Regions from separate parts of the Pseudoalteromonas sp. 1_2015MBL_MicDiv genome, predicted to be linked through region 2. Evidence: predicted binding sites of a transcription regulator. Region 2 holds the regulator's gene; the other holds the start of a gene.
The links. The regulator LexA, encoded in region 2, represses DNA repair genes until DNA is damaged. The targets are predictions, from matches to a motif close to TACTGTATNNNNATACAGTA.

Region 1: a site for LexA is predicted at 3,244-3,263, ahead of ruvC (crossover junction endodeoxyribonuclease RuvC). Genes of this name have one in related genera too.

Annotation. Positions count from the first base shown of each region.
Region 1 is NZ_CP012737.1:2,440,471-2,456,690, reverse strand. It holds gene AOR04_RS11020 (ABC transporter ATP-binding protein) at 1-677, shown strand, start outside; gene AOR04_RS11015 (ABC transporter permease) at 667-3,168, shown strand; gene ruvC (crossover junction endodeoxyribonuclease RuvC) at 3,313-3,837, shown strand; gene ruvA (Holliday junction branch migration protein RuvA) at 3,840-4,457, shown strand; gene ruvB (Holliday junction branch migration DNA helicase RuvB) at 4,465-5,475, shown strand; gene tolQ (protein TolQ) at 6,630-7,334, shown strand; gene tolR (protein TolR) at 7,321-7,752, shown strand; gene tolA (cell envelope integrity protein TolA) at 7,757-8,683, shown strand; gene tolB (Tol-Pal system beta propeller repeat protein TolB) at 8,693-10,051, shown strand; gene pal (peptidoglycan-associated lipoprotein Pal) at 10,086-10,628, shown strand; gene ybgF (tol-pal system protein YbgF) at 10,642-11,391, shown strand; tRNA gene AOR04_RS10965 (tRNA-Lys) at 11,563-11,638, shown strand; tRNA gene AOR04_RS10960 (tRNA-Lys) at 11,699-11,774, shown strand; tRNA gene AOR04_RS10955 (tRNA-Lys) at 11,839-11,914, shown strand; tRNA gene AOR04_RS10950 (tRNA-Lys) at 11,995-12,070, shown strand; tRNA gene AOR04_RS10945 (tRNA-Lys) at 12,154-12,229, shown strand; tRNA gene AOR04_RS10940 (tRNA-Lys) at 12,254-12,329, shown strand; tRNA gene AOR04_RS10935 (tRNA-Lys) at 12,413-12,488, shown strand; tRNA gene AOR04_RS10930 (tRNA-Lys) at 12,552-12,627, shown strand; gene nadA (quinolinate synthase NadA) at 12,769-13,809, shown strand; tRNA gene AOR04_RS10920 (tRNA-Ser) at 14,071-14,160, shown strand; gene AOR04_RS10915 (CHASE domain-containing protein) at 14,301-16,220, opposite strand, start outside.
Region 2 is NZ_CP012737.1:153,441-169,660, reverse strand. It holds gene AOR04_RS00835 (methyl-accepting chemotaxis protein) at 1-909, opposite strand, end outside; gene AOR04_RS00830 (chemotaxis protein CheW) at 965-1,450, opposite strand; gene AOR04_RS00825 (chemotaxis protein CheA) at 1,447-3,534, opposite strand; gene AOR04_RS00820 (response regulator) at 3,549-3,911, opposite strand; gene AOR04_RS00815 (STAS domain-containing protein) at 3,920-4,192, opposite strand; gene AOR04_RS00810 (SCO family protein) at 4,358-4,975, opposite strand; gene cyoE (heme o synthase) at 4,972-5,901, opposite strand; gene AOR04_RS00800 (COX15/CtaA family protein) at 5,914-6,903, opposite strand; gene AOR04_RS00795 (transmembrane cytochrome oxidase associated protein) at 6,932-7,426, opposite strand; gene AOR04_RS00790 (SURF1 family protein) at 7,416-8,156, opposite strand; gene AOR04_RS22075 (DUF2909 family protein) at 8,171-8,479, shown strand; gene AOR04_RS00780 (cytochrome c oxidase subunit 3) at 8,382-9,257, opposite strand; gene AOR04_RS00775 (cytochrome c oxidase assembly protein) at 9,292-9,822, opposite strand; gene ctaD (cytochrome c oxidase subunit I) at 9,822-11,414, opposite strand; gene coxB (cytochrome c oxidase subunit II) at 11,414-12,556, opposite strand; gene lexA (transcriptional repressor LexA) at 13,024-13,641, opposite strand; gene AOR04_RS00755 (M12 family metallo-peptidase) at 13,905-15,395, shown strand; gene AOR04_RS00750 (PaaI family thioesterase) at 15,630-16,070, shown strand; gene AOR04_RS00745 (hypothetical protein) at 16,081-16,220, opposite strand, start outside.

The DNA.
Region 1 (16,220 bases), 1.7 Mb from region 2:
ATGGTTTGTCTAAAGTAGTCTCTACCTTTGAAGGTGAGCTGCCCATCCTCAGCGACATCAGCTTTAATGTCAAGCATGGCGAGTCTGTTGCTATTGTTGGCACGTCGGGCTCTGGTAAATCAACGTTACTCAGTTTATTAGCAGGGCTGGATACCGCAAGCAGCGGAGAGGTGTTTTTAGATGGTGAGCCATTACACAATTTAGATGAAGAAGAGCGTGCTGCACTGCGCGCGGCTAAAATTGGATTTGTGTTTCAATCGTTTATGTTAGTACAAAGCTTAACGGCACTTGAAAACGTTATGCTACCAGCAGAGCTTGCTGGCGAAAGTGATGCGAAAGAGCAAGCAATTGCTTTGCTTGAAAAAGTAGGCTTGAGCCATCGAATTGATCATTACCCGTCGCAACTTTCTGGCGGTGAGCAACAACGTGTTGCTATTGCGCGAGCATTTATTGGTACACCTAAAATACTATTTGCTGATGAGCCTTCGGCTAATTTAGACAGCAAAAACGGTAAAATGATTGAATCCTTATTATTTGATTTAAACACGCAACACGGCACTACCCTTATTTTGGTGACTCACGATGAAGGGCTTGCACAAAAATGTGAGCACATTATTCAAATAGAAGCGGGTTTACTGGTAAAAAGCCAAGTAGAGGACGTTGCCGATGTGGGTTGAGTTAGCGCTTAAATTATTTTCGCGAGAATTTCGCCGTGGTGAGCTCACGGTTATAAGCGCAGCTATCGCTCTTGCTGTGTTAACCGTGCTTACATTGTCGATGGTTACTGAGCGAATAGGGCAAAGTATTGCGCAAAAAAGCAGTGCTTTTATTGCAGCAGACCGTGTACTTGCAAGCGATCATGTTCTGGACACCGCTTTTATTACTCAAGCACAGAGCCAAAATTTAAAAACAGCGCAAATGGTGTATTTCGACACTATGTTGTTTGCCGATGATGAAATGCAGTTTAGCTCAGTAAAAGCGGCATCTAATGCGTACCCGCTAAAAGGGCAGTTAAAAGTTAAAGATACCCTAACCGGTGAAACTAAAGTTGCTAATAGCGGACCAACGACGGGTAATGTGTGGCTAAGTGAGTCGGTATTTTACAGTTTAAATATTGATATTGGCGCGCAAGTAGAGCTTGGCGCTGCATTATTTAATGTTTCAAAAGTTATTGTAGAGGAGCCAGACGCGCCATTTAATGTATTTTCAAGCAGCCGTCGTGTGCTTATTAATATTGACGATGTGGCAAAAACTGAAGTCGTGCAGCCGGGTAGTCGTGTTTATTACCGCCAACTTTATGCAGGTAGTGAGGCCGACATAAATAGCTTTTACGAGTGGCTTAAACCACAAATGAAAGAAAACCAACAATGGTATGGTGTTAAAGACCGCCAATCACCCATTTCAAACAGTTTAAACCGCGCAGAGAGCTTTTTATTACTTGCCGGCCTATTAGGTATTATTTTGGCTGCAGTGGCTATAGCTGTTTCAGCAAAACGTTATTGTGAACGCCAATACGACCCAGTAGCGATGATGAAAACGCTAGGCGGTAGCCGCTCAATGATCCGCAAAATATACATGCTGCATTTATTGCTTGTATGTGCAATGGCGGTAAGTATAGGGCTGTTAATTGGTTATGGCTTGCAAGAAATAGCAACAAGTTACTTATCAAAAAGTATGGGCACAGAGTTACCCTTAGGTGGCTTTAAACCTTGGCTGGTGGCTATAAGCACTGGCGTAATTTGTGCTGTTATGTTTTCTATTAAACCATTATTTGATTTATTTGATATTCCGCCGCTTAGAGTACTGCGCCGTAACTTAGGTGACAAGTTGGCAGTAAGTCGTGTGCATTTAGGTATGAGTGCGCTAACCGTGTTTTTATTAATGTGGTTATTTAGCAACAACATAAAAATAACGCTTATTTTGTTTATATCAACACTTGCGCTAATTGGTGTGCTGTTTTTAGTATCTAAATTAATATTTGGTGGTGGTCGAAAACTAGGGTTAAAGCCAGATAACAGTTGGTCGCTTGCAATTGCGTCTATTCAAAAGCGTGCAAATGTGAACGCGGTACAGTTAATTAGTTTTTCGTTAGCGATTAAATTACTGCTGTTTTTAGTGGTACTTAAAAACGACATGATATCTGATTGGCAATCGCAGTTACCAAGCGATGCACCTAATGCGTTTTTAGTGAATATTACGCAAAATGAACTTGAGCCAATTAATGAATATTTAGCTCAAAAAGATATTCAGGTATCAGAGTTTTATCCAACTATTCGTGGGCGCGTAAATGCGGTAAACGGCGAGTTGGTAGCACGTTCTGTATCGCTGCAAGACAATGAGAAAAAAGACGAAGAAGCCCGTGCAGGTATTGGCCGTGAGCTAAACCTTACATGGCTTAAAGATGTGCCTGATCAAAATGAAGTAACACAAGGCACGTGGTTTGGTGAAAATGCGATGGCTGAGGCTTCAGTAGAGGAGTCGATGCTTGAGCGTTTAGATGTTGAGATAGGCGATACGCTTACATTCTTAATTGGTTCGCAGTCGTTCGATGCTAAAATCACCAGTGTGCGAAAAGTAAATTGGGCCACGCTTAAACCTAACTTTTTTATTATTTTAAGCCCAGATGTACTTGCAGATTTTCCGGCAACGTATATTTCGTCGGTACGTATAAATCCAGATCAAAAACGTGATTTTAGCCAGTTATTGCGTACTTACCCTACTATTACAGCAATTGACATTGATAACTTTGTTAAGCAAATACAAACAACTATTTCGCAAGTATCACTCGCCATCGGCTTTGTACTTGCAATTGTTGTGTTGTGTGGCGCACTTGTACTTATATCGCAAGTGCAAGCTAGTTTAGGTGAGCGTATGCAAGAAATTGTAATACTCAGAACGCTAGGGGCTAAAAGCCGACTAATTAAAAATGCGACCTTGTATGAATTTTTATTACTAGGCGGTTTAGCTGGTTTAGTGGCCGCACTTTTTAGCGACATAGCGCTTTTAATTGTGCAGCAACAAATGTTTGATTTAGCAGGTAAGTTACACCCGCATATATGGATTATTGGTCCGGTAGCTGGCGGCGTATTTGTAGCGGGTTTAGGTTATTTAATGATTGCCCGAACACTAAAACAAAACACCCAAGGGTTAGTGCGCGCCCTAGGGTAAGCTTAAACTAACTTAACACGTATTGGATTAAGTATTAAATGCCCACCTAACACGTGGGCATTTTTGTTTTCTTTGTACTGGTAATTTATACAGTGCTCTGGCATTATTAGCGTAATTTAAAAATAACAATAATGAGAATGCAGTTTGGCCATTATTTTAGGGATTGATCCTGGTTCACGTTTGACCGGGTATGGCGTTGTTGCCCACCAAGGTTCTAAATTTACATACTTAGGCAGTGGCTGTATTAAGTTAGCCGATCATCCTTTTCCGGTTAGACTTAAAATGATCTACCAAGGCATTACACAACTTATTGAGCAATTTTCGCCAGAAACCTTTGCCATTGAAAAAGTATTTATGGCGCATAACCCCGATTCAGCTCTAAAACTAGGCCAAGCTAGAGGCGCTGCGATTGTAGGTGCAGCAATGGCCGACTTACCCGTATTTGAATATTCAGCTAGACAAATTAAGCAAGCAGTAGTAGGTAACGGCGGCGCTGATAAAACACAAGTGCAACACATGGTAAAAAATATTTTAAAGTTGCCTGGCACGCCACAAGCCGATGCAGCTGATGCACTCGCTATTGCGATTTGCCACGCTCACTCAGAACAAAATTTAATTAAACTAGCGGGTAGCGCAAGCAAAACCGTTAGAGGACGTCTAAGGAAATAACTATGATAGGCCGCTTAAATGGTATTTTAGTCGAAAAACAGCCACCAGAAATATTACTCGATGTAAGTGGTGTAGGTTACGAAGTACAAATGCCAATGACCTGTTTTTACGATTTACCAAAGATTGGTGAAAACGCGATTGTTTACACTCACTTTGTAGTGCGTGAAGATGCTCAACTGTTATTTGGTTTTAATAATAAAGTTGAACGTGCCTTGTTTAGAGAGCTATTAAAAGCAAATGGCGTAGGGCCAAAACTTGGCTTAGCTATTTTATCGGGCATGTCGGCAAAGCAATTTGTAAGTTGTGTAAATAACGAAGACTCAACGTCGCTAGTTAAATTACCGGGTGTCGGTAAAAAAACAGCCGAGCGTTTAGTACTCGAAATGAAAGACAGACTAAAAGATTGGGGTAATGATTTATTTACGCCATTTAGCGACAGCGCAGTAATAGAGCCAATGAGCGATGCGACAATAGCTAATAACGCAGCCGATGATGCCGTATCAGCACTGCTTGCATTAGGTTATAAATTGCCACAAGCTCAAAAAGCAGTAAAATCGATAAGCAAACCCGATATGTCTACTGAGGTTCTTATTAGAGAATCTTTAAAATCTATGTTGTGAGTAACCCATGATTGAAGCGGATCGCTTAATTGACGCGACTGAAAAAACAAATGAAGACTCTATAGATCGTGCAATAAGACCAAAACTTTTAGCCGATTACAGAGGCCAGCCTCATGTTAAACAGCAAATGGAAATTTTTATTGAAGCTGCCCGAACCCGTGGTGAAGCGCTCGATCATTTATTAATATTTGGCCCACCTGGGCTTGGTAAAACCACGCTTGCAAATATTGTCGCTAACGAATTACACGTAAGTATTAAAACAACATCAGGCCCTGTACTTGAAAAAGCAGGCGATTTAGCTGCGCTGCTCACAAATTTAGAGGAAGGCGATGTACTGTTTATTGATGAAATACACAGACTCAGCCCGCAAGTTGAAGAAATACTCTACCCCGCAATGGAAGACTACCAGCTTGATATAATGATTGGTGAAGGCCCAGCTGCGCGTTCTATTAAATTAGACCTACCTGCATTTACACTTATTGGAGCAACCACCCGAGCAGGCTCGCTTACATCGCCACTACGTGACCGTTTTGGTATTGTGCAGCGATTAGAGTTTTATTCTGTAGAAGATTTGTCGCACATAGTAGGGCGCTCTGCACATTATCTAGGTTTAGAAATGTGTGACGATGGCGCAACCGAAATTGCACAGCGTTCGCGCGGTACACCACGTATAGCTAACCGCTTATTGCGCCGTGTACGTGATTACACACAGGTAAAATCTGACGGTACAGTAAACGCCGAAGTAGCTAAGCAAGCGCTTGACATGATTGACGTAGATAAAAGTGGTTTTGACTATATGGATCGCAAATATTTACTCGCCATAATTGAAAAATTTATGGGCGGCCCAGTAGGGCTCGACAATGTAGCGGCTGCTATTGGCGAAGAGCGCGAAACAATAGAAGATGTGATAGAACCATTTTTGATCCAACAAGGATTTATTCAGCGCACACCTCGCGGGCGAATAGTCTCTGACAGTGCATACCATCACTTTGGATTAATGCCAAAAAAGACGACTTAATCTAAATTTCAATTAATCACTTGCGCTTGCATAAGTAAATGTACAGCAAGCGCGTATACCTAATTTTATAATGTTACCCACCATATTTTCACATCGTTACTCTAAACCAAGTTATTACAATTTTACCCACTATATAATCAGTTAACGCTTAATTCACAGAGCGTTAAGACTTGCGTGGCTATGCTGCGGGCTATTCGATAGATAGAGTATATTGCATAGCCGTTATCGTATTAGGCTGTTACAGTGTTGTTTAGTTTGCAATAATACTTAATCAATTAGAGGGATTAAATCTGACGTTAACCGTGTTAAAAATTTCTGATATACAACTGCATGGATGCAGAGCAATGCCGGAGCATGAGTGATAACAACTAACTAACGAAATTTTTGCCTTGTTATAGATACGATTTTCTTACCTCAAAATAGATCACTCAATTAAGTAAATTGGTATTAAATGATTTCAATTTTTTTGGCAAAAAAAAACCCGCAAAAAATGCGGGTAAACAACAAGTTGAAGGAAGTAATCTTGGGAACTACATTTTACACAACTAGGTTTTATCCTAAAAATGTAAAACAATGTAATACGATAAAATATCCTATTACTAAGAACTTTGCTTAATGAAGCTATTTCACTCAGTGCCAGCTCGGTATGAGGAGATAATACGCAATATATATTTATTATTCAAACTAGAAAATTTATAATTTCGGATTATAAAAACTAATGCAATGAAATTTTTGGTTGTTTAAAACTTGTTCATTAATGTTTTTTTCTGTTTGTAAGTTAATGAAAATTAGTGATTAAGTTTGAGTTTGCACTGCTTGTCGCTATTAGTTTTACTATTACCTTTAGGTTTTGTTTAAGTTTTTTGAGTGTTTATGCAGTGATTTTGAATAAATGAGGCGTTTTATGGTGTTTTGCTTGTATATTTAAGCATATCTTGAGCGCATTATTAAATAGCGGAAATGGCTTTAAATTCTTTTGCTAGATAATTGCGAAATAAAGGTTATTTCAACGTTTTTTGTTGCTTGTTCATAGCAATATCGTTGTCAGTTTGAAATGGACTCGATACACTATGTGCAACTTTTGGCTGCACGAGCGGTCATATTTACACAAATCAATCAATTTGACGTATTTTGATACTATTTAGGAGTTTCACGTGGGATCAGGGCTTAATTTTTTGGATTTAATATTAGAAGCCAGTTTGCTTGTTCAACTAGTAATGTTAGGGCTAGTTGCTATGTCTGTAATGTCATGGGCAATTATTTTTCAGCGTAAAAAAGCAATATCAGATGCGTTAGCAAGTGCTAAAAAGTTTGAACAAAAATTTTGGTCTGGTATTGATTTAAGTAAACTATATAACGAAATTTCATCACGTAACGGTCAATCTGAAGGTATTGAAGCTCTATTTACAGCTGGTTTTAAAGAGTTTGCGCGACATAAGAAAAATACCTTTCAAAGTGCGAGTATTGTAATGGAAGGTACACACCGCTCTATGCGCGTGGCACTCTCTCGAGAAATAGAGAAAATAGAGTCAAGCTTATCATTTTTAGCGACAGTGGGTTCAATTAGCCCATATATAGGCTTGTTTGGTACTGTATGGGGCATTATGAATGCTTTTATAGCATTAGGTGAAGTTAAACAAGCTACGTTGCAGATGGTAGCACCTGGTATAGCAGAAGCACTTATTGCCACAGCAATGGGTTTGTTTGCAGCTATTCCTGCTGTTATTGCTTACAACCGTTTTTCTAATAAAGTTGAAAAGCTAGAATCTCACTACATTAATTTTATGGAAGAGTTTGCTAATATTTTACACCGTCAAGCAGCTACACAAATAGAGGCCCAAGCGAATGTATCAGCGTAAGAAGCGCCGTCCGGTCGCAGAAATTAATGTAGTTCCTTACATTGATGTAATGTTGGTGCTACTGATTATATTTATGGCAACAGCGCCACTTATTACACATGGTGTTAAAGTCGACTTGCCTAAAATGACGGAGTCAGATTTAGTTGATACTAAAGATGCGCCACCTATTATTGCTTCGATTGACGCACAAGGTAAATATTACGTTAGTGTAGGGACTGATCCAGAGGCTCCGATGGAGGCGCTTGATGTAGCGGCTGTGATTAAGTTACAGCTAATGAAAAATCCTGATGTACCTGTAATGATAAAGGGATCTGGAAAAGTATCATACCAAGAGGTATTGCTCTTAATGGACTTTTTAAAAAGTGCTGGTGTACCGTCAGTTGGATTAATGACAGAATCCTTCGAAGGGACAAAATAACGGTATGAGTAGTTCATTAATTAAATCAGTAGTTTTGCATGTGGCGCTGGGTGGTTTTTTATATGCATCGGCAAACATTCACCCGCCAGCACCAAAGGTTATGGAAGTAACGCTTAATAAAGCTATACCTGATGTTGATAAAGCGGTGTCAGCTGTGACAGTTGACCAAAAAATGGTTGAGCAGAAAATAGCTGAACTCCAAAAGCAAGAAAAAGACAAAAAAAAGGCAGAAGACAAACGCATCCGTGATTTAGAGCGCAGAGCTGCAAATGCACGCAAACAGCGCGAGTCAGAAACCCGTCATATTAAGAAATTAGAGCAAGAACGTAAGGCTAAAGAAAAAGAAACAGCCGAGGCGCAAGCACAAGCTAAAAAAGCACGCGCAATAGAACAAAAGGAACGTGCTAAAGCAAAACAAGCCGAAAAACAAAAGCAAGAGTCTGAAAGTGCAGCAAAAGCAGCTGCCGATAAGCGTAAAGCTGAGGAAGAAGCACTTAAAAAAGCTGAAGATGAACGTAAAAAGCGTGATGAAGAGGCTAAAGAACGTGCTAAAAAGGCTGAACAACAGCGTCAACAGGCCCTACAAGAACAAATGTTACAAGAACAACTTGCTAAAGAGCAGGCTGCGCGTAGTAAAATACGTCAACAACAGGTCGTGGGTGAAGTTGATAAATATCGCGCTCTAATTATGGCGCGTATTCAGCAGAACTTACTGATCGACGAGAAAATGAAAAATCAGCAGTGCCGAGTAAATATTCGTTTAGGCTTTAATGGTTTAGTAACACAAGTTAAATCATTAGGCGGCGATAAACTAGTCTGTGAGGCTGCACTTAGGGCTGTTCGTATGGCTGACACATTACCGGTATCTAAAGACAAAGACGTATTCGAACAACTTAAGAATATTAATTTAACAATCAAGCCAGAATTTTAAAGGAATGATATGTTCAACAAAGTAAAAATTGCCTGTTTAGTGCTGTTATTTGGTTTTCAGGGCATTGCTAACGCAGCCCTTGAAATTGTAATAACAGAAGGTGTAGATGGTGCAAGACCTATTGCAATTGTGCCGTTTAAATACAATGGTGTTGGTCCAATTCCTGAAAAAATAAGTGATGTTATTGCTGCAGATCTCATGCGTAGTGGTAAGTTTAAGCCTGTAGATGTTATGCAAATGCCGCAACAACCAAACAAAGATGCTGACATTGATTATGCATCTTGGGTTAATAAAGGTGTTGAAGCGATACTTGTTGGCGAGGTTGAGCAACAGACTGATGGACGTTATTTAGTACGTTATGAGTTAGTCGATGTTATTCGTGGTCAAATCACGGGAGGTGAAACGCAAATGATGAGTAATGGTAAGTTACTTAAAAGCCAAGATCATATTTTAGAAGCACGAGATAGTGTTATTGGCATAAGTGGTTTCCGTCGTTATTCACATCGTATTAGTGATGTCATTTATGAGAAATTAACGGGTGAGAAAGGTGCTTTTTTAACCAAGATTGCGTACGTAATTGTACGTGATGGTGATGATAAGCCTTATCAGCTTGTTGTATCAGATTATGACGGGTTTAACGAACAGGTGTTACTACGTTCGAAAGAGCCACTAATGTCACCGGCTTGGTCACCTGATGGCACAAAATTAGCGTATGTGACATTTGAAAACCGTCAAAGCCAAATTTATATTCAAGATTTGTATACCGGTAAGCGTGAAGTTATTGCAAGTTATCGCGGTATTAACGGTGCTCCGCAGTTTTCGCCAGATGGTAAAAAGCTTCTTTTAGTGCTCTCTAAAGACAAAACGGGTGCTACAGAAGTTTACTTATTAGACTTGGCAACACGCAAAGAAACACGTCTTACGCGACATCGTAGTATAGATACTGAACCATCTTGGTATCCAAATGGTCAAGATATAGTGTTTACCTCTGAAAGGGGTGGTAATGCTCAGATTTATAAGTTAAATTTAAAAAATGGTAGGTCACAGCGATTGACCTTTGATGGTGATATGAACCTTGCGGGTTCGATAACACCAGACGGTAAAGAATTAGTGATGGTTAACCGTACCAACGGGCAGTACCATCTTGCTAAGAAAGAGCTTGCTACGGGCGCGTTTCAAGTATTAACGCGAACTCGCCTAGATGAATCACCGAGCATAGCACCAAATGGTTCGATGATTATTTATAGCACGCTTCATAATAATAAACAGGTACTCGCGCTGGTATCAATGGACGGTCGCTTTAAAGCTCGTTTACCTGTGCTTGACGGACAAGTAAAGGCGCCAGCTTGGTCGCCATATTTACAGTAATATTACTGGTTTACTCAAAATAGGAATCTACTTAATGCAACTTAACAAAATACTTAAAGGCCTGCTAATTGCTGTGCCAGTAATGACATTAGCAGCTTGTAGCTCATCTTCGGATATTGATGAAGGTGCTGCAAATCAAACAAATGAAGCTGTTGTTGAACAATCGACAAATACAGACACAGTTGAAGTGGCTACAATTTCTCCTGAGCAACAAGCAGAAGAGCAACTTCGTCAAAAATACGAAGCACTACGCCAAGAGCAAGTAATCTACTTTGATTTTGATAAAGCGACAGTTGAAGGCAAATACGCTGACTTGCTTCGTGCTCATGCTGAATTTTTAGTTCAAAATTCATCAGTTAAAGTACTAATTGAAGGCCACGCAGATGAGCGCGGTACGCCAGAGTACAATATTGCACTAGGTGAGCACCGTGGCCAAGCGGTTGAGAAATACTTACAAAGTTTAGGTGTTTCAGCTAGCCAAATGTCAGTAGTAAGCTACGGTGAAGAGAAGCCAATGGTTAAATCTCGCACTGAATCAGCTTTCGCTAAAAACCGCCGTGCGGTACTCGTTTACTAAGATAAGAGATATTATGAAGCCGAAACTTATTTTGGCAGCCATGATATTGAGCGGGAGCACCCAGTTAATGGCTGCTCCCGCTCCTGTTTCAGAAGCTGCAGGTTCACAATCAAGTATTGAGAAGCGTTTAGCATCATTAGAGAGCATGATGCAGTCGCGTAATTTTTTACAAGTAGAGTTACAGCAACAACTTAATCTATTACAAGATGAAGTAAGTCAAATCCGTGGCGTAACTGAAGAACAAAGCTATAAGCTTGAAAAAGTACTGCAGCGTCAACGCGAACTTTATCAAGAAATTGAAAATCGCGTAAGCCAAGCATATGCACAACCTGCTGTAGCGCCTGCAGCTGATTATACGCAACCAAGTGATGCACAGACATACAGTAACGATTTATCTGAAAACGAAGCATACGAGCGTGCTGTAGCGCTTATAATGAAGGATAAGCGTTATGATCAAGCAATTCCTGAGTTTCAAACTTTTTTAACGTCATACCCAAACTCAGTTTATGCATCTAATGCACATTATTGGCTTGGGCAATTGCTGACGATTAAAAATACGCCAGTAAAAGCAATAGAGCACTTTAAAGTGGTTGTTAATGAATTTCCTAATTCAAATAAACGACCAGATGCAATGTTAAAGCTAGGAACACTTTTGCAAGAGCAAGGTTTAGCAGAGGAAGCTCTAAAAATTCTGAATGATCTTGTTAATCAGTATCCAAGTACAACTGCTGCAAAATTGGCCACAGAACGCTTATCAAAATAATTGAATCGGCTTGATTAGACTGCTTTTTGCCATAAGCGGTCTAAAATTGGTCAACTAGGCATAAAAACTTAAAAAAAGAGACAATTTCGGTTGCACTCATTTTATAAATAAGTATTATAAGCGCCCGCAGCAAACGAATGGTTACCCCACTCGAAATGCGGCAAAAAGAGCGGGTTATTAGCTCAGTTGGTAGAGCAGTTGACTTTTAATCAATTGGTCGATGGTTCAAATCCATCATAACCCACCATTTTTAAAATGGTCTTTTATCGGCGGATTTACGTAGTATTTAAAGTTGTTAAATTAGAGCGGGTCATTAGCTCAGTTGGTAGAGCAGTTGACTTTTAATCAATTGGTCGATGGTTCAAATCCATCATGACCCACCATTTTATATTTATAAATAATATAATGGTTTAACTTAGACTTTAGTACAGACAATTATATCAGAGCGGGTCATTAGCTCAGTTGGTAGAGCAGTTGACTTTTAATCAATTGGTCGATGGTTCAAATCCATCATGACCCACCATTCTTTATTCCTTGTGAATACGGTTTGGTATCAATCGGCGGATTTACGCAAGCTTATTTATTTTAAATAGGTGCATGAGCGGGTCATTAGCTCAGTTGGTAGAGCAGTTGACTTTTAATCAATTGGTCGATGGTTCAAATCCATCATGACCCACCATTCTTTATTCCTTGTGAATACGGTTTGGTATCAATCGGCGGATTTACGTAAGCTTCATTCATAATTGAATAAGTGCATAGAGCGGGTTATTAGCTCAGTTGGTAGAGCAGTTGACTTTTAATCAATTGGTCGATGGTTCAAATCCATCATAACCCACCATTCTATGAAAATTTATATAAGAGCGGGTCATTAGCTCAGTTGGTAGAGCAGTTGACTTTTAATCAATTGGTCGATGGTTCAAATCCATCATGACCCACCATTGTTTATTCCTTGTGAATACTGTTTGGCATCAGTCGGCGGATTTACGTAAACTTCATTCTTAACTGAATAAGTGCATAGAGCGGGTTATTAGCTCAGTTGGTAGAGCAGTTGACTTTTAATCAATTGGTCGATGGTTCAAATCCATCATAACCCACCATTCTATGAAAGTTTTAATCGGCGGATTTACGCAGCTTTTTACAAAGCAAATTTATATTAGAGCGGGTCATTAGCTCAGTTGGTAGAGCAGTTGACTTTTAATCAATTGGTCGATGGTTCAAATCCATCATGACCCACCACTCTCTAATACTTTCCTTTATATTCTTTTTTAAATTCCCACTTTATTTTTTATAAACAGCCTCGCTAGTTTGCTGTTATTTGCTTTGATATTCTCGTATAATTCGCCCTAATTAATGCACTGTAGATAAGTGGTCGAGAACATGAGTCTAGCTCAAACTATTATGCCTGAAGGTTATATCTTTCCCCCTAAGCCAGCACCGTTAACACAAGACGAGCAAGGCGAATATAAAGCGCGTATAAAGCAATTACTAAAAGATAAAAATGCAGTACTTGTTGCCCATTATTATACCGATCCTGAAATTCAAGCACTTGCTGAAGAAACCGGCGGTTGCGTTGCCGATTCGCTAGAAATGGCACGTTTTGGCGCACGTCACGATGCAGATATGATTATCGTCGCGGGCGTAAAATTTATGGGCGAAACAGCTAAAATATTAACACCCAATAAAACGGTTGTTATGCCAACACTTGAAGCAACATGTTCGTTAGATATTGGTTGCCCGATAGACGATTTCTCTGCGTTTTGCGATCAGCACCCAGATCGTAAAGTTGTTGTATATGCAAATACCTCTACTGCGGTCAAAGCGCGTGCCGATTGGATTGTAACGTCATCGTGTGCACTTGAAATTGTAGAGCACCTAGATGAGCAAGGCGAAAAAATCATTTGGGGACCAGATAAGCACCTTGGTAGTTATATTCAAAAAAATACCGGTGCTGATATGCTTATGTGGAATGGTGCATGTATTGTACATGACGAATTTAAAACTAAAGCTTTAAAAGATATGAAGGCGCTACACCCAGATGCAGGCGTATTAGTTCATCCAGAATCGCCAGCAGAGATTGTTGCACTTGCCGATGCAGTAGGATCAACGAGCCAACTCATAAAAGCTGCGCAAACAATGCCCAACAATAAATTTATTGTTGCAACCGATCGCGGTATTTTTTATAAAATGCAGCAACTATGCCCAGATAAAGAGTTTTTCGCGGCTCCAACGGCAGGTGAGGGCGCTTCATGTAAAAGTTGCGCTCATTGCCCTTGGATGGCAATGAATGGCTTAAAGGCGATTGAGGAAGCCCTAATTGACCCGAAAGGCAAAGAAGTATTTGTTGATATGGATTTACGCGAAGGCGCACTTAAGTCACTTAATCGCATGCTTGAATTTACCGCGAGTATGGCTAAGTAACCTAAACTCTGGCTAGAGAAAATAAATTTAAATATCATCATATTCAATACGTAGTAAATCTCTTAATCAGAGTTCAGGTTAAGTCATTTTAAAGTTTAAATTAAAAACGGTTAAATCTTGAATTTAGCCGTTTTTTATACTTAAACGTAAGTTATTGCTTGATAAGTAAGCACTTGAAGGTTCATATTTAAAAATGCCTTGCACCTTGTGGGCCTATTTCATACTATAGCGTGCCGTTGCATTATACAATTGCAACACTGTGGAGGGATGGCTGAGTGGCTGAAGGCGCACGCCTGGAAAGTGTGTTTAGGTTTATCCCTAACGAGGGTTCGAATCCCTCTCCCTCCACCATTATTCTTAAGGCCTAGTTATTAATTTAACTGGGCTTTTTAATGTAAAGTAAACTCTGCTCAACTATTGGTTAGGCGCGACAAAGTAATTTGGAGTATGTTGTTAATTCAATCTACTTAAACTTGATTTGTTGAGGCATATCAAATGTTTTCCTCTGTATTATTCATATGTAGTGCTTTTATTAATTCTTGTTTTTCAATAGGCTTAGAAATATAGCCATCAAAAAGTTGTTTATATAATTCTTTTTGTTCAGTAAAAACATTGGCCGTTAGGGCTATAATGACTTGTTTACTATTTATTTTTTTACAGGCCTCAAAACCATCCATTTTCGGCATCTGAATATCCATAAGAATAATGTCAGGTAACAACGATTCATATAATGCAATTGCTTCAAGCCCATTATTAGCTATTACAATATTGGCTTTAGTCGGCTCTAACATTGCAGTTGCAACCAGTTGATTAATTTTGTTGTCTTCTGCGATTAAAATTGTTTTGTTTGATAAATCAGGAAATTCTAAATACTTTGTATTTAGATCTATTGCTTTTATATTTGCTTTCTTCAGTGGTAAATAAACACAAAATTGGCTTCCAGAGTTTAATGTGCTGGTCACTTTAATTTCACCTTTCATGAGGCTAATTAACGATTTTGTTATCGGTAAGCCAAGCCCTGTTCCACCATATTCTCTGGTAGTAGACGTTTCTGCTTGCTCAAAGCGTTCAAATAATCGATCAATTGCATTTTGTGATATACCAATGCCTGTATCTGAGACAATGCCGTATATTTTATTATCGTCAGTTAACTTAAACTCAACGGTTACACCACCTTCGTGGGTGAATTTGATGGCATTAGAGATTAAGTTAATGAAAATCTGTCTCAGCCTAACCGGATCACCTATCCAATAGTTGTGATCAATATTAGATATGAAACGTAGGTAAATGCCTTTCTCATTAGCAAAAAGTGCGAGATCCGACTCTAAATGGTTTATTAACTCATTCAGTTCAAAGTGCATGCTTTCTAATGATAATTTACCGGCTTCGATTTTAGAAAAGTCGAGAATATCGTTAATGATGGTTGTTAATGCTCTTGTTGAGTATAATGATTTTTTTAAATATTCTTGTGATTTTTCGTTAAGTGGCTGCTCTTGTAGTAGTTGCAAAGTACCTAAAATACCATTCATTGGGGTACGAATTTCGTGACTCATATTTGCTAAAAACTCTGATTTAGCCTTAGAGCTTTGCTCTGCTAATTCTTTTGCTTGTGCAAGTGCTTCTTCATGTTTTATTTGCTGTGTTAAATCAAATGCGATACCTAAAAAACCAACTACTTGACCTCTATTATTGAGCAATGAGGTAATGCTTAAATTAATTTGGATATGCTTACCGTTAGAATCTATGTACGTCCATTGGTTTATATCAGGTTCGGTGGGTGTTGCTTTAACGACAAATACTTCAAAGCCAGGTTTAATAGGTTTGTTTAATTCTTTTGTTAATTGCTGCGCTTTTTTAACTACTTCATCTTCTACATGAAAAATACTCGGGTTTTTGATACCAATAATTTCGCTGGCTTTGTAGCCAAGTAGTTTCTCTGCAGCAGGATTAAATTCAGTAATTAGGCCGTCTTTGTCTGTAGCAATAATAGAGTAACTCGCACTGTCTAAAATACTGCGTTGTAAAGTACTTATATCGGCTATTTGTTGGGTGCGTAACTTTACTTCAATTTCTAGTTTTGAATTTGCTTGTTCAAGTATTTGTTCGTGCTTTTTAGCGGCTTCTACTTTGAGTTTTATTCTTTGTGCCCTGCGATAAAAAAATAGCTGTAGAGCGAATATAAAAAACATTGAGAAGACGGTTAAAAAGACTCCATCAACGAGTGCTTGATATTTATTAGCTAAATGGAGGTTGGCGATAAAAGATTGAGAACCATGCAGTGTTACTTTCCAGCTTCGTCCCATAATATTGATAGTATTAGAAGTTTGAAACGCGGTGTTATTATTCTTATTGCCGTAATTAAAAAAGGTAAATTCAGTACTGTTATTTAAATCACTGATGCTTAAACTATT
Region 2 (16,220 bases):
TTGCAGTTCTTTTTCTCGTATTTTAAGCATTTTTTGAACGCAATCGTTCACAAAAATAATATTAAGCTCTTCATCGGCAATCATTACATTTGCCTGGCAAACTTTTAGGGCATTAGCTAAATCGGCTGCCTTTCTAGAAGCTTTTTCAAGCTCTTTTTGCGCTGTAATATTTGTAGCGTACTTAATAACCTTAAAAGGCTTACCATTCATATCATAGATTGGGTTATAAGAGGCTTGTATCCAAATTTCTTGGCCTTGCTTTCCTATTCGTAAATACTCACCTGAATCAAACTCGCCTCGACCAAGTTTAGTCCAAAACTCTTTGTATTCATTGCTATTTGCATATTCCGGTGCGACAAATAATCTATGATGCTGACCTTTAATTTCATCAAGCTGATAACCAAGAGCATTTAAAAAATTATCATTAGCGCTAATAATACTGCCATCTAAACTAAATTCGATAACCGCTTGGGATTTACTAATTGCACTAATTTGTCCGGCAGCATTTGCCGATACCAACTTTTGATCTGTGATATCTGTAGCAAGTTTAACGACTTTGAGTACTTGGCCCTCAGAGTTAATAATTGGATTGTAAGTAGCCTGAATCCAAACCTCTTTACCACTTTTAGCAAAACGCTTAAATTCATCGGAAATAAACTCGCCATTGCGAAGACGCTGCCAAAAATTTTTGTAGTCATTACTTTTAGCATCATCATAATCTACAAATAAAGAATGGTGTTGTCCTTGTACGTCTTCTAATTGGTATTCCATTACGCTAAGAAAGTTAGCATTTGCGGTAATTATTATTCCGCTTGGCTCAAACTCAATCACAGCTAATGACTTATTTAATGCGCTTACAATTAAATCATTACTTGATTCTGACTGTTTTGGATTACTAAACCATCCCATGCCCATCACCACCTTTAAGTTTATTTTTTATTACTTTATTTAGTTATTTTATAAACTAAATATTCATTGTTTTTTGTAAGTCGATCAACGCCACCATTTTATCGCCCACATTGACCAACCCAGCAACGTACTCACAATTATTTGATTCAGATAAACTAGGAACAGCTTTAGCATCTTGCTCTACAATACTGTAAACATCTGAGACTGCATCTACTGCAATACCTATAATTTTACTGCCCTGTTCAAACTCTATTTTTATAACAATAACCACTGTCAATGATCCATAATCAGTACTTGGTAAGCCAAACCGTAAACGTAAATCAATAATTGGCACAATTGTACCCCGCAAGTTAATTACGCCTTTTACAAACTCAGGTGCGTTAGGTAGTACTGTAATTTCCTCCCAGCTACGAATTTCTTGTACTGTTAGAATATCAACGCCGTACTCTTCATCAGCCATAATAAAAGTTAAAAATTGCTTCACTCCTTGTTGCTGCTGAAGGTTTAATTGGTTACTTAACTGGCTTTGCTCTGAGTTCATAACGCCTCCAAAGTGGCTTGCGTTTCAATGGTTAGTTCTTGACTGCCTGGTTTTTTTAAACCTGAGAGCTTTATTAAGCCACTAATGTCCACAATCAGCGATACGCGCCCATCTCCTAAAATAGTGGCACCCGATACGCCATCAACTTTGTGATAGTTAGCTTCTAAACTTTTAATCACAACCTGTTGCTGAGACAATAAATCATCAACTAAAAGTCCTACTTTTTGGTTATCAGTTTCAACTACTACGAGTAATGTTTTATCTAAAGACTCAATCGCATTTTGATGATTAAAAATAGCGTATAGACGTAAAATAGGAATATATTCATCTCGAAGTCTGAGTACATCAAGGTCTTTACCCACTCGACTTACTTTTGTGATATCAATTTGTAATGACTCAACAATCGAAATGAGCGGTATAATATAGGTATGTTGAGCGACTTTAACGAGCTGACCATCTAAAATAGCTAGCGTAAGCGGTAATCGAATTGTGAATGTTGAACCAATACCAGGGGCCGATGTTACTTCAACTGAACCATTTAAAGATTGAATGTTACGCTTAACAACATCCATGCCTACACCTCGACCCGATAGCTCACTCACTTCATCCATAGTAGAGAAGCCAGGCATAAAAATTAGTTCATTGATTTCATTGTCCGTTAAATTACTATCGGCTGTAATTAACTCATTTGCGATTGCTTTTTCTTTAATTTTTTTGGTATTAAGGCCTTGACCATCATCCATTATCTCAATAACAATATTACCGCCTTGATGAAATGCATTTAACGTGACAATTCCCACTGGATTTTTTCCTGCAAGCACTCTTTGATCTACGGTTTCTAACCCATGATCAAGCGAGTTTCTAAGCAAGTGCACCATAGGATCTGAAATTTTTTCCATTACGGTTTTATCAAGTTCGGTTTGCTCACCAATCAACTTAAGCTCGACTTTCTTATTTAGCTTTTGTGCTATGTCGCGTACCAATCGAGGAAAGCGACTAAATACAAAATTAATTGGTAACATACGAATACGCATTACGTTTTCTTGTAAGTCACGTGTATTGTGTGCAAGTTGCGCTAAACCCTCTTTCAACGACGTAATCGTAGTTGATGTTATTTCCTGTTCACTTAGCTGATTCAGCATAGCTTGAGTAATTACCAGTTCACCAACCATGTTTATTAATGAGTCAACCTTATCAATGCCAACACGGATTGAGGTTGACTCTGGCGCACTAGCGACTTTTTTATCTTTATTGCTACTTGGTTTTGATTTGGCGGGTAAGGTTGTTATTTTTTCTAATTTTTCAGGTTGATCTGAGAGAGCTAAATCATGGTTATGATCTGAGATACTAGCTGGTTGTTCATCATCAAATGATCTTACACATAATTCAACTGTAATATCTGCATCATCTTCTACCCATTCAAAGACTTCTTTTATCGCCTTTTCGTCATGGCTTGTATTTAAAAAAAAGCGCCAGTGTAAAAAACATTCATCATAACTTAACTCCGTAATATCAGGCACTGAATCATAAAAAACGGTTGTTTTTAATTCACCTAACTCAGCAAGTTCACTGATCATGTACAGCGGCTCATTTCCTGTTTTAAATAAGTGATGATGAGGCTTAAAGTTAATTTGATATGTGTTGCTAGTCGATAGCACAGCTTCGTTTTGTGGCTTACTCTCCAATACGTTGTCTTTTTTCTCTAACACATGTTCAAATTGCATCCGCAAAGCATTAGCTTCAGTTAAATCAGACGCTTGATCTGCTTGAAGCGCGGCAAGTAAACCTCGCAAGCAATCAACTGCTTTGAGTAATAAATTAACGTGTTCAGTGCTAAGTTCTCGCTCTCCTTGGCGGATCTGGTCTAATAGTGTTTCAAGTACATGGGTAAAATCAGCAACAGAACTAAAACCAAAAGTACCACTTCCCCCTTTAATTGAGTGAGCAGCTCTAAAAATAGTGTTGATAGTTTCTAAGTCTTCCTCACCTGGCACTAAGTTTAAAAGCTCAGCCTCCATAGTATCTAGGCCTTCAAAACTCTCTTCAAAGAAAACTTCAAAAAATTGACTCAAATCTATACTCACACAATACTCCTTCGCTAGCGAATAACCTTTTTAATAACGGCTAATAGCTGTTCTGGGTTAAACGGTTTAACTATCCAACCTGTTGCGCCAGCGGCTTTACCTTCTACTTTTTTTTCTAAGCCCGACTCTGTAGTGAGCATAAGTAATGGTGTAAATTTATAATTAGGTAAGCCTCGCAGCTCTCTAATCAACGTAATACCATCCATTATTGGCATGTTTACATCCGAAATTACGACATCAAAATCTTGTTGTTTAGCGATAGCTAACGCTTCACTTCCATCTTTTGCTTCAATTACATCAAACCCTGCTGTTTTTAGAGTAAAACTTACCATTTGACGCATTGATGCTGAGTCATCAACCGCTAAAATTTTTTTCATATGAATTCCTAACCTTTACTTTCAAGTATTAAGTAATGACTTAAACCGAGTTGCTCAATTGAATGTGTTAATGCTTCACTCGCCCCTACCCAAATTATTTTATGCTTAATGATAAGCAGATGTTTTTGCAAAGCACATAAAAGTTGAATTGAGGCAGTATCGGCAGACATTACATCGCTAATATCAAGACAAATATCATTATTACTATTGAGTTCTTTTAGTAAATCTTGATGCAGTGTTTCAGCTTGCATAATGACAAGTTCACGTGGAAGTTTTAACATTTAGTAAGTGCATTCCTTGTCAATTTATTTCATAACAAAAGCTTAGACCTAGTTATTAAAAATGCCATAAAAGGGCCTAAAAAAATTAAATTAATTTTTGTAACAGGAATGAAAAACAAAAAAAAGGAGCATAAAGCTCCTTTAAAATACATGAAAAGTTAAAAACTAGTTTTTATAGTAATCGGCTATTTTTTTAAACTCTTCGGTTAAAGTCGTCGCATTAATTAATGGCACACTACCTTGTTTAAATTCGGGTTTAAAAATAGCTCTTACGGCTCCATTTTGATCAACCATAGCGACCGAAGCACTATGATCAACTGCATATTCTGATTCACTACTATCGCTAATGGCGTAAATTAAGCCAAGCTCTCGAACAACAGGAAAAAGGTGTTTATGTTCCCCTGATACAGCTAAAAAATCAGGGTTAAAGTAATCTATATATTGCTTTCGTTTAGCTGGTGTATCGCGTTTTGGATCAACCGATAAAAACCAAACTTGTAGCGGATAATCTGCCTGTAAGTTTTTATAAACAGCATTTAACTTAGCTAGTGTTAATGGACAAATATCTGGGCAGCTTGTGTAGCCTAAAAATACTAAATTCCACTGTCCTAAAAATTGTTGCTTAGTCACTAATTCGCCGCGCTGATCGTTTAACGTAAAATCAGACAGTGGCTTTGCATTTTCGTAAACTAATGCATCTACATCTGGTGGACTATTTTCATTTGAACATGCTGATAAAAACAAAACTAAAACAACAATTAATCCAAGCCATAACTGCTTCATAAAGGGAGCCATTTATCTATAAATAAGATTACAAAGAGTACCATTAAATGAATAATCGAAAAACGAAATAAGCCCATTGCAGTCTCATCATTTCCAGCAATTTTTAATTTGACCGCCTTATATATAAACACTGCATTTAATACACATGCGCCTATTAAATAAATTACTCCAGACATACCGATTAAATAAGGCAATACGCAAACAACAGCGAGTAAAACAGAGTAGGCAACGACGCAGGTTTTACAAAAGTCGATTCCATGGGTTACCGGTAACATAGGGATTTTAGCGCGTTCGTAATCACTTTTTCGTGCTATAGCCAGCGCCCAAAAGTGTGGCGGAGTCCAGGTAAATATTATCATTACAAGTAACCAAGGGGCTGCTGCCATTTGGTTTGTTTCTGACACCCAACCTAATAATGGAGGCATTGCGCCAGCCAACCCACCTATAACAATATTTTGCGGTGTAGCACGCTTTAAAAATGATGTATAAACAAATGCATAACCTACCAATGCAAATAACGTTAATATAGCGGTTAAGGTATTAGCCCACACCATTAGCATAATAAAACCAGCAACCCCAATAATAGCTGCAAAGCTAAGCGCATGTGTTTTACTTAGACGCCCTTTAGCCACAGGACGATGACGAGTCCTTGCCATTTTTGAGTCTATCTCGCTATCAACCACGTGATTAATAACCGCTGCAGCAGCAGAAAGTAGCCCTATACCTAACAAGCTAATAAACTGTACAGCCATACCACGCCCTACATCGGGAGCCAGCGCTAAACCAACCCAAGCTGTTAGTACCAGCATGGCTACCACTTTAAATTTACTAATTGCTAAGTAGTCTTGCAGCAAACTATGAGTACGCGAAATTAGCGATTGAGTATTAACGGGTAGCAGTATTTTTTTATCAATAATAAGTGCCATTACATTTCCCCTTTATGTGCGTGATTTTAGGTAATAACACAACCTAACCATGCTTAATAACAGTATGGCAGCCATCAAATTATGCGCCAGTGCAACTCCCAACGGAATATGCAAATGTACTAAAATAAGCCCTAAGCTAATTTGGCAAAGCAGGACAAGTAATACGCTCACCACGCAATTTTTAATTTTTTTAGAGTACGCTTGGCTGTATATTTTCCACATAATTAGCGCCAGAACGATGCAAGTAACCAGTGCCCAAATGCGGTGTAATAAATGAATAGACATACGCGCTTGCTGCGATAACACACCAAACTCATAATTACTGTGCTCAAGTGGTAATTGAAATACGCTACTCAATGAAAACGGTTGTGCGTAATTACACAATGGCAAACCACTACAATGAGGAGCGGCGTAATTTGCAGCCAGCCAACCACCAAGTGCAATTTGGATAATTAATACACTGAGCGCTACTAAACTTAAACCAAAATAGCGTTTTGCGCCGCTATCGCCACCCATAATAGGTTTTGCGGTTAGCCGTAAATATAAAAGCGTTATAAGTGACAAAATACTAAAGCCACCTAATAAGTGGCCCATTACAATAAGCGGCTGAAGGTTCATGGTTACTGTCCACATACCAAGGGCAGCCTGAAACACCACGAGTAGAAGTAAAGCTAAAGGCAGTTTAACTGGCGTAGTTGGATATTGGCGCTTTAAAAAAGCCAACACAAATAAACCTAAAATAAGTAAACCTAAAGCACCTGCAAAGTAGCGATGAATCATTTCTTTCCACGCTTTTGCTGTTTCGAACATCATATCGGGGTAGCTTTGAGTTGCTAAGGCTATGTCAGCCTCATGCTTAGGTACCGTTAAAAAGCCATAACAACCAGGCCAGTCGGGGCACCCTAAACCTGCATCGCTTAAGCGGGTGTACGCACCTAAAGCAACTACAATCAAAGCGAGTAACCCTGTTATTAATACTAAGTTTTTATAATTTTTATACATCAGATACTCCAACTTAAGCTCAGCTTAGTTAGCTAGAACGAGAATAGTTAAGTAATTTTTTTAGATCTTTTAATAACCCTTTTTGTACTAAACGGTTTTCTTGTGGCTCAGCCTTAAAGGGATATTCAAGTACCACTAACCCCATATGATCAATTAAATATAAACTTGCAGGATTTAAACTCTGTTGCTCTGTAATAATTTTCCATGGTAGATTTTTATTGTCGGGACTTCCCATTACAGCCATATCAACCTTGCCTTGGTTTTTACCAAGTGCCACATATAAGTTATTCAGTGCATTGAGCTGTTCGCTGCATGGGGTGTTACATTCGTTTGAATAATTAAGTGCAATAGTCCATTGTTTGGGATTATTTTGCGGCCAATTTTTAAGTTTTATTTCTTGGCTTAAAAACTCACCATTATTAGTAATTGCAGTAGGCAACCAATCAGACTTTAAAGCGCCATATGCCAAAGCTAATGGGATTGCGCAGCAGCCCACAAACAACAAAAGGGGATTATTTTTCATTATGTGTCCTTTTTTTACTCGCAAAAATAGCCACAACAGCACATGCAACAGCAATTAAAAACCATTGCACAGCGTAGGCATTATGCTTTTGAGGGCTCATAACAACGGCCTCATAATGAGGTGTTGCAATCTCATCACCAGTACCTTGTCTGTAAGCCATAAAATTAATTAATGATTGCTGGCTTTGAGTGCTCAACATATCCAAGTCGATAGATTGGATTCTTGTAGGTAAGTCGTTATTTGTAGTTTTATCTTCAAGCGTAAAGCTACTTAAATTATTTTCTTTTATTTGCGCTTTAAGAATAAAAATACCTGTAGGCAGAGTAACCTTTGGCAGTGCATCTCTAGATATAGGCGCTTTTACCCATCCTAAATTAACTAAAATCACTTTTTCTTCGGTGTCTGGCTTTAGTAAAGCAAGTAAGTCGTACCCTACTTGCCCGTTATAAACTTGATTATCTAAAAGCCAATATTGGTTTTGCACAAATCGCCCTTTTAACTCAACCAATACACCAGTTTTGTTCCAGCTATCAGGCAGGTTAAGTAATTGAGACCAGCTCATCACACCTCGAGTCTGTTGCTTAGCAATAGCGGTTAGTTGTTGCTGCTTTTGCTCACCTCGCTCCAACTGCCAAAACCCTAATCGCACACACACAAGTACAACAACCACAACCATACAAAGTGTGATTAGTGAGCTAAGCTTTTGTTTGTGCCATAAAACTAACTGCATAAAGGGTCAACTCAGTGATTATTAAAATTATTATCGTACTGTTGTTAATATTTATACTTTTTAACTTATTTAGAGCATTGTTTATTATGGTGTCAGGGAAAACTGAGGGACGACCTATGTCTCACTTTTTAGGTCGTCGCGTATTGTTTTCGGTCGTTGTTTTAGTTGTTGTTATTGCAGCGCTTAAACTTGGTTTTATTAAAGCAAATAATTCGCCAATAAACGCTACAGCACATATACAAATACAAACAAACACAGCCACACCACATCTACAAAGTGCCAATACCAAGCAGCTGCTTGAAAAGCAAAGTGCTTATCTTTAGTAAAGTGCCCTTTTAATATCCGTAAAAATATTACAAATAAAAGTACGGTTCCTAGCGTTACATGCATGCCATGAAAACCAGTCAATAGAAAGAACGTATTACCGTAAATGCCCGCATCTAGCGTTAGATTAAGGTCATTATATGCATGCATGTACTCCTCAACTTGCAGCCCTAAAAAGCAAACGCCCAATAAAATAGTAGCGCCTAAAAAAACCTTAAGTGGAGTGCGTTTATTGTTTTCCATCGCTACGTGGGCAAAATGTAAAGTAACTGAGGAAGTAAGCAGTATTAAGGTATTTATAAGTGGTAAGCCTTGCCAGCCCATAGCTTGAGTAGTTTCGCCAGCAGGTGTTGAAACTAGCGGCCAAACGGCTTCAAAAGTAGGCCATAATACCTCGTTAGTCATTGCATTATTGCCTGCGCCTCCAAGCCAAGGTACCGACAATACCCGTGCATAAAAAAGCGCACCAAAAAAGGCCATAAAAAACATAACTTCAGAAAAAATAAACCAGCTCATACCTTGTCTAAAAGAGCGATCCATTTGTGCTGAGTACAGACCTTGGTCCGATTCACTAATTACATTTTTAAACCAGCTAAACAACATATACACAAGTACAGCAATACCGGTATAAAGCAGGTAAACCCCGCTACCTCCTTCTTTGCCTACACTCATAACTGTTAAGCCGGCCCCTACTGCAATAAAAAACAATGCAATAGCGCCCACAATAGGCCACGGGCTTTGTTCTGGTACATAATAATGCTCATATTCTTGATTCATTTTATTACTCCTAGTTTCACACTAGTTTAAAAAGCTAGTTATTACTTGCCACCAGCTGTTCACTAATATCAAATACGGTATAAGATAAAGTTAATTCTTCAATGTCGCTTGGCAGTGCGGTATCAACATAAAAAAGCAATTTAAATTCAAGTTCTTCCCCTGCTTTTAGAGGTTGCTGATCAAAGCAAAAACAGGCTATTTTATGTAAATACTTTGCCGCTTTACCTGGCGAAACTGATGGTACAGCCTGCATTACTTTATCTAGGTTGCTGTTATTTTTTGCACTAAACATTACTTCACGCATTGCACCGGGTTTTACCACTAAACTGTATTCTTTTGATTTAACTTCAAACGGTGCACCACTTTGTGCGTGGGTAGTAAAGCTAACGCCAACTTCTCGGTTTTGTACTATTTGTGTACTTTGCTCTGCTTGCTCAAGCGAAGGCTTTCCATTAAGCCCTGTTACATCACAAAACACGTCATACAAAGGTACTAAAGCAAAGGCAAAGGCAAACATGCCTATGCAAATAAGTACCAAACGTTTGAGTAGCGGTGCGTGTGTCATTACTTGATTACCGGCGGCGTAGAAAAAGTATGATATGGCGCTGGAGAGTCAACTTCCCACTCAAGACCTTCTGCCCCTTCCCATACTTTTGCAGGCACTTTATCACCGCCACGCGCGCATTTAATTACCACAACTACAAACAACAATTGCGATAAACCAAAGGCAAATCCACCAATACTTATGATTGCGTTAAAGTCGGCAAATTGAAGTGCATAATCGGGAATTCGACGCGGCATACCGGCAAGCCCTACAAAATGCATAGGAAAAAACAATACGTTCACACTCACCAGCGATAGCCAAAAATGCCATTTAGCTAGCGTGATATTAAACATATTGCCCGTCCACTTGGGCAGCCAGTAATAGGCCCCCGCCATTATCGAAAATACAGCCCCTGTTACTAATACATAATGAAAATGCGCCACTACAAAATAAGTATCGTGGTACTGAAAGTCAGCAGGTGTAATTGCCAGCATCAACCCCGAAAAGCCACCTAAGGTAAACAGCACAATAAACGCAATACTAAAAAGCATTGGCACTTCAAAAGTTATTGAGCCTTTCCACATTGTGGCAACCCAATTAAATACTTTTACTCCTGTAGGTACCGATATAAGCATGGTCGCGTACATAAAAAACAACTCGCCAGCGACCGGCATCCCAGTAGTAAACATATGATGAGCCCATACAATAAAGCTCAATAGTGCTATGGAGGATGTGGCGTATACCATTGAGGCATAACCAAAAAGTTTTTTACGAGAAAAGGTAGGTACTATTGTAGATATAATGCCAAAGGCAGGAAGAATCATTATGTATACTTCGGGGTGACCAAAAAACCAAAAAATGTGTTGGAACATCACCGGGTCGCCACCGCCTGCGGCATCAAAAAAGCTGGTCGCAAAGTACTTATCGGTAAGTACCATAGTGACAGCCCCTGCAAGTACTGGCATTACCGCTATTAATAAAAAGGCAGTAATTAACCACGTCCATACAAATAAGGGCAACTTCATCCATGTCATGCCTGGGGCACGTAAGTTCACTATGGTTACAATCACATTGATTGCGCCCATTATTGAGCTAATTCCCATAATATGTACGGCAAATACAAACAATGCAGTATTATCATTACTGTATGTTGTGGACAGTGGTGCATAAAAAGTCCAACCAAATGCAGGACCCCCACCAGGCATAAATAACGATGCCAATAGGATTAAGAACGCAAACGGTAAAATCCAAAAGCTCCAGTTATTCATTCTTGGCAATGCCATATCTGGCGCGCCAATCATGAGTGGTATCATCCAGTTAGCAAGGCCTGTAAAGGCTGGCATAACCGCACCAAACACCATAATTAAACCATGCACTGTGGTCATTTGATTAAAAAAGTGAGGGTCGACCAACTGTAAACCTGGTTGAAATAGTTCAGCTCTGATCACCATAGCCATTGCGCCACCAATTAAGAACATGGTCAGCGAAAAAATTAAATATAAACTACCTATATCTTTATGATTAGTTGTGTAAAGCCAGCGTTTAAAACCTTTAGCTGGGTGATGAGCATGATGAGCTTCATTGGCGTTAGGTTGTTCTACTATGCTACTCATTAGTTCGCCTCCACTTTGGCATCAAGTGCTGTCTGTATTTGACTCGGTTGAATAACATCACCCGTATCATTACCCCACGCATTACGTTTATAAGTAATAACCGCAGCTAATTGCTTTATAGATAACTGCTTGGCAAAAGCTTGCATTGCCGTACCGGGTCGTCCATGGATAACTACATCAATGTGATCTTTTATATCGCCAAGCACTATCGGACTGCCTTTAAGTGCAGGAAATACACCCGGTAACCCCATGCCCGTAGGCTGATGGCACGCTGCACAATTAGCCATATATACTTGTTCGCCTAAAGTCATTAACTCTTCTTTTGGGAGGGTTTTATCAAGTAATGCGGCATCTGCTAATGCTGCTTTTTGTTTAGCCTGCTTTGCATCTGCTAACCATGTTTTAAAATCAGCCTCAGATTTAGCAACCACCACAACAGGCATGAAGCCATGATCTTTACCACACAGCTCGGCACATTGGCCTCGGTAAGTACCTTCTTCGTTAATATTGGTCCATGTTTCGTTTATAAAGCCGGGGTTCGCATCTTTTTTAACTGCAAAATCAGGTACCCACCAAGAGTGAATAACATCATCAGAAGTCATTAAAAATCGTACTTTTTGATTTATTGGCAGTACAAGAGGCTTATCAACCTCAAGTAAGTAGTTAGGGTTTTTATCTGCAAGATTCGCTATTTCATCTTGCGGGGTAGACAAAATAGAGTAGAACTCTACATCTTCGCCCATATATTCATAATGCCATTTCCATTGCGAACCCGTAATTTTAATAGTGAGATCAGCTTTGCTGGCATCTTCCATTGCAATAAGGGTTTTAGTGGCTGGTACTGCCATAGCAATTAAAATAACAAACGGAATTGCAGTCCAAAGTATTTCTACTTTAGTGCTTTCGTGAAATTGGGCAGGTACAGCCCCTTTAGATTTACGGTGATGAATAAGTGCCCAAAACATAATTGCGAACACTATCACCCCAATCACACAACATATTATAAATATGGTCATGTGCAGCTGATATACATTATTGCTTATATCGGTTACGCCTTTGCGCATATTGTATTGGCTGTTCGCCAAAACTGAGTGCGAAAAAACACATAATATAAGCCACAAGGTAGAGGTCAGTTTACCCATGTGACGGCTCCTTTGATGCTATTGCGAATGCAAAGCGAAGAGGCATACGGCTTAAACGCCAATTCGTTATTTTTATTTTTTTAGCCAATCTTATTTAATATTGATTGGTTTTGCTGCGCCAACAACGAGTTTGTGTATATTGTGTGTTCTCAAAACTAAAAAGCTGTGAGTTATTATTAGCTCAGCACATTAATAATTAGCTAAAAAACGAACAACAAGCAAGTTTTAGTATAAAAAACAATCAGGTGATATTGAGTAATTAATAAAAAGTCAGTAATCAACTAGTCAACAGGAAGTTCAAAATATGAGCAAAACAAAGGGGTTTAACGTATTCGGAGGGGGAAATATAAGTGCAAAAAAATTTACAGCTAAAATAATTAGTTGGCTGTTTACGTCATATTTTTAGTGCTAATGTTAAAACAAAAATGCGTGCTAAAAAGCACGCATTTATAAAAATAAATTAAAAACTACATCCAATCAGCGTTTCTTATAACTCCAACGGCTAAACCTTCTATATTAAAAGATTCATTTTCTAGATCAACTTCAATTGGCGAAAAGTCGTCATTCTCAGCATGCAATAATACTTTTCGGCCTGCTTTTTCAAACCGCTTTACGGTAACATCATCATCAACACGAGCAACTACAACTTGTCCATTTTCTGCAACTTGAGTTTTATGCACAGCTAACAAATCACCATCCATAATACCTATATCTTTCATGCTCATACCGTTAACGCGCAATAAAAAATCAGCAGCTGGTTTAAACATTAATGGATCAATTTTACAATGACTCTCAACGTGCTCTTGCGCCAAAATAGGCTCTCCCGCTGCGACTCGCCCGATAAGAGGTAAACCTAACTGTTCAGGCTCTTCTTCCTCAACAAGTTGAATACCTCGGCTTGCACCTGGTTTCATCTTAATAGCACCTTTTTTAGCAAGCGCTTTTAAATGCTCTTCAGCAGCATTGGCACTTTTAAAGCCTAATGTTTGTGCAATTTCAGCACGTGTAGGAGGCATACCAGTGTCTTTAATAAAAACTTTAACTAATTCGAGAATTTGAGCTTGGCGCTTCGTTAATGGTCGCATACAACTGGTTTTCCATACAGTACATTTAACTGTGAGTATATACAGTTAAATAAAAATCGCAAATTTAAATTACATTGATTGCTTGCTGTTAATAAATCACTTTTACACTTATGTAGAAACAACGACTGCTTACATAAAATAAACATTTGTATCTTTATATTTACGATTAAGGGCTAATTTGATGACAGCCACATGTTAATAAATTGAAAACAACTTATTAACATGTACACTTTATGTGTACAAACACTTAAAAGGATTATCAAATGAAAAAATATTCACCATTGTTTATTGGCTTATTGTTTAGCGGCTATGCGTATGCCCAAGTCCCACTTTTCGAAGTGCAACACTCTAACTTTACGCAAAACATTAATAAAGAAGGTAATGCTCAATCTCAATTTGGACAACCGCTTTTCGAACTAAGCGCAAAAACCAATGCATTCTTTTTACCTGTTCAGGGAAGTGACATTGAATTTATCAAAAGTACAGCAAGTACATCAGCAACTGGTAACTTAATTTGGGTAGGTAAAAGCTTAGATGGTGACGAAGTAACACTGATAAAATCTACAAAGGGGATTTCTGGTACGATAAAGGTAAATGAACATGTTTATAAATTGCAACCGAATAAACATTCTGATCATAATTTTATTGAATTAGATCCTGCCAAGCAACCTGCTGAGCATGCACCCGATTATCAGCAATCTAGCAACACTATTTCAATCAGTGAACAAATTTTAACAGAACAAAGCTTCCAAACAGCTATGGCAACTAACGCGCAAAGCAATATTAGCTTACTCGTTTTATACACCCCAGCCGCAGAACAAAAATCTAGTGATATTAATAGCTTGATTGATCTTGCAATAGTAGAGACTAATCAGGGTTACCAAAACTCAGGTGTCAACGCAGTTGTTAGTTTGGCCCATGTAAGCCGAGTTAATTATACTGAAGCTACAAATTCAGGTACGGATTTAAATCGTTTAGCTACCAAAAACGATGGTTATATGGATGAAGCGCACACACTACGAGATCAATACGGTGCTGATGTAGTCATATTAATAAACGACGTTAACGGCTACTGTGGCCAAGCCAAAGCAATTGGTGCAAATGCTAACAGCGCATTTGCGATGGTTGATTATGACTGTGCAACCGGCTATTACTCTTTCGGTCATGAAATTGGTCATTTACAAGGTGCTCGTCATAACCCTGAAAACGATCCATCAACATCTCCTTATTCGTTCGGCCATGGTTATCAGCAACCTCAATCACAATGGCGTTCAGTAATGGCTTATAACTGCACAAATAACTGCACAAGAATCAATTACTGGTCAAATCCAAACAAATCATACAGCGGAAGTGTTATGGGAACTCCATCAAAACACGATAACGCTAGAGTCTTAAATTTAACAAACCCCACAATTGCAAATTTTAGATCTGCATCTAGCCCACCGGTAAATAACAATACACTGCAAAATAACCAATCTATCGTTGTTAGTGGTGATCGAAACAGTGAGCAATTGTTTACTTTTACAGTGCCAAGTGAAGCTGAGCAAGTCACATTTTCGACCTCTAATGGCACTGGGGATGTTGACCTACATGTAAAATATAATGCAATTGCAACGAGCAGTAACTACGATTGCCGACCGTATAAAAACGGAAATAATGAAAGCTGTAGCGACACCCGCACTGGTAATTACTCTATTATGATTAAAGGCTACAGTGCTTTTAGTAATGTCGAGTTAATAGCTAGTTACCAATAAAAGATCTGGCTAAGTATAAGCAAGTAACATTATGCTGCTTGCTTATATTTAGCCTAGGGCGATTTCTTCTTTACTGCTCGATTGTATCAATAAACTACGATATCCCTATTATTACTTCTTACTATCCGCCTCACGCTATCTGGCTATAAATTTAGATCCACTTTTTTATTTTCATTATCTTAACTTTATGAAAATATAAGCCATATTTTTACTACTATTTTAAAAGGTAAGCTTATGAGTATTTGGTATCAACCTGTTACTTTAGAGTTTTGCAAACAGCTAGATGAGGGTATAAACGGCCAAGGTACACTAATGAAAACCATGGGAATTGAAATTACCGAAATTGGTGATGATTACCTCGTAGCAACTATGCCTGCCATACCAGCGCATCATAATCCAATGGGCATGGTGCATGGAGGAGCCAACGTAGTGCTTGCCGAAACAGTGGCAAGTTATGCAGCTAACTTCGTAGTCGACTTCACTCAGTTTTATTGTGTCGGACAAGAAATTAGCGCCAGTCACTTAAAAGCATCTCGTAATGGTACTTTAACAGCCACCGCAAAAGCGTTTCATATTGGTAAGCGTAGTTCAGTCTGGGAAATAAAAATTACTAATAGTCGAAACGAGCTTTGCTGCGTATCAAGAATGACCGCAGCCGTAGTAGAGCGAAGATAATTACTTACTGTTACTTTTCGATTGGGTAAATTGTAATTTCCATACCCGCACCAATAGCAGATATACGTAATAATGTATCTGCATCTAAAGCTTGGTTAAAACACTTAGGCGATGTGCCTGATTCAAAACCAATATCAAATGTTCTACGTG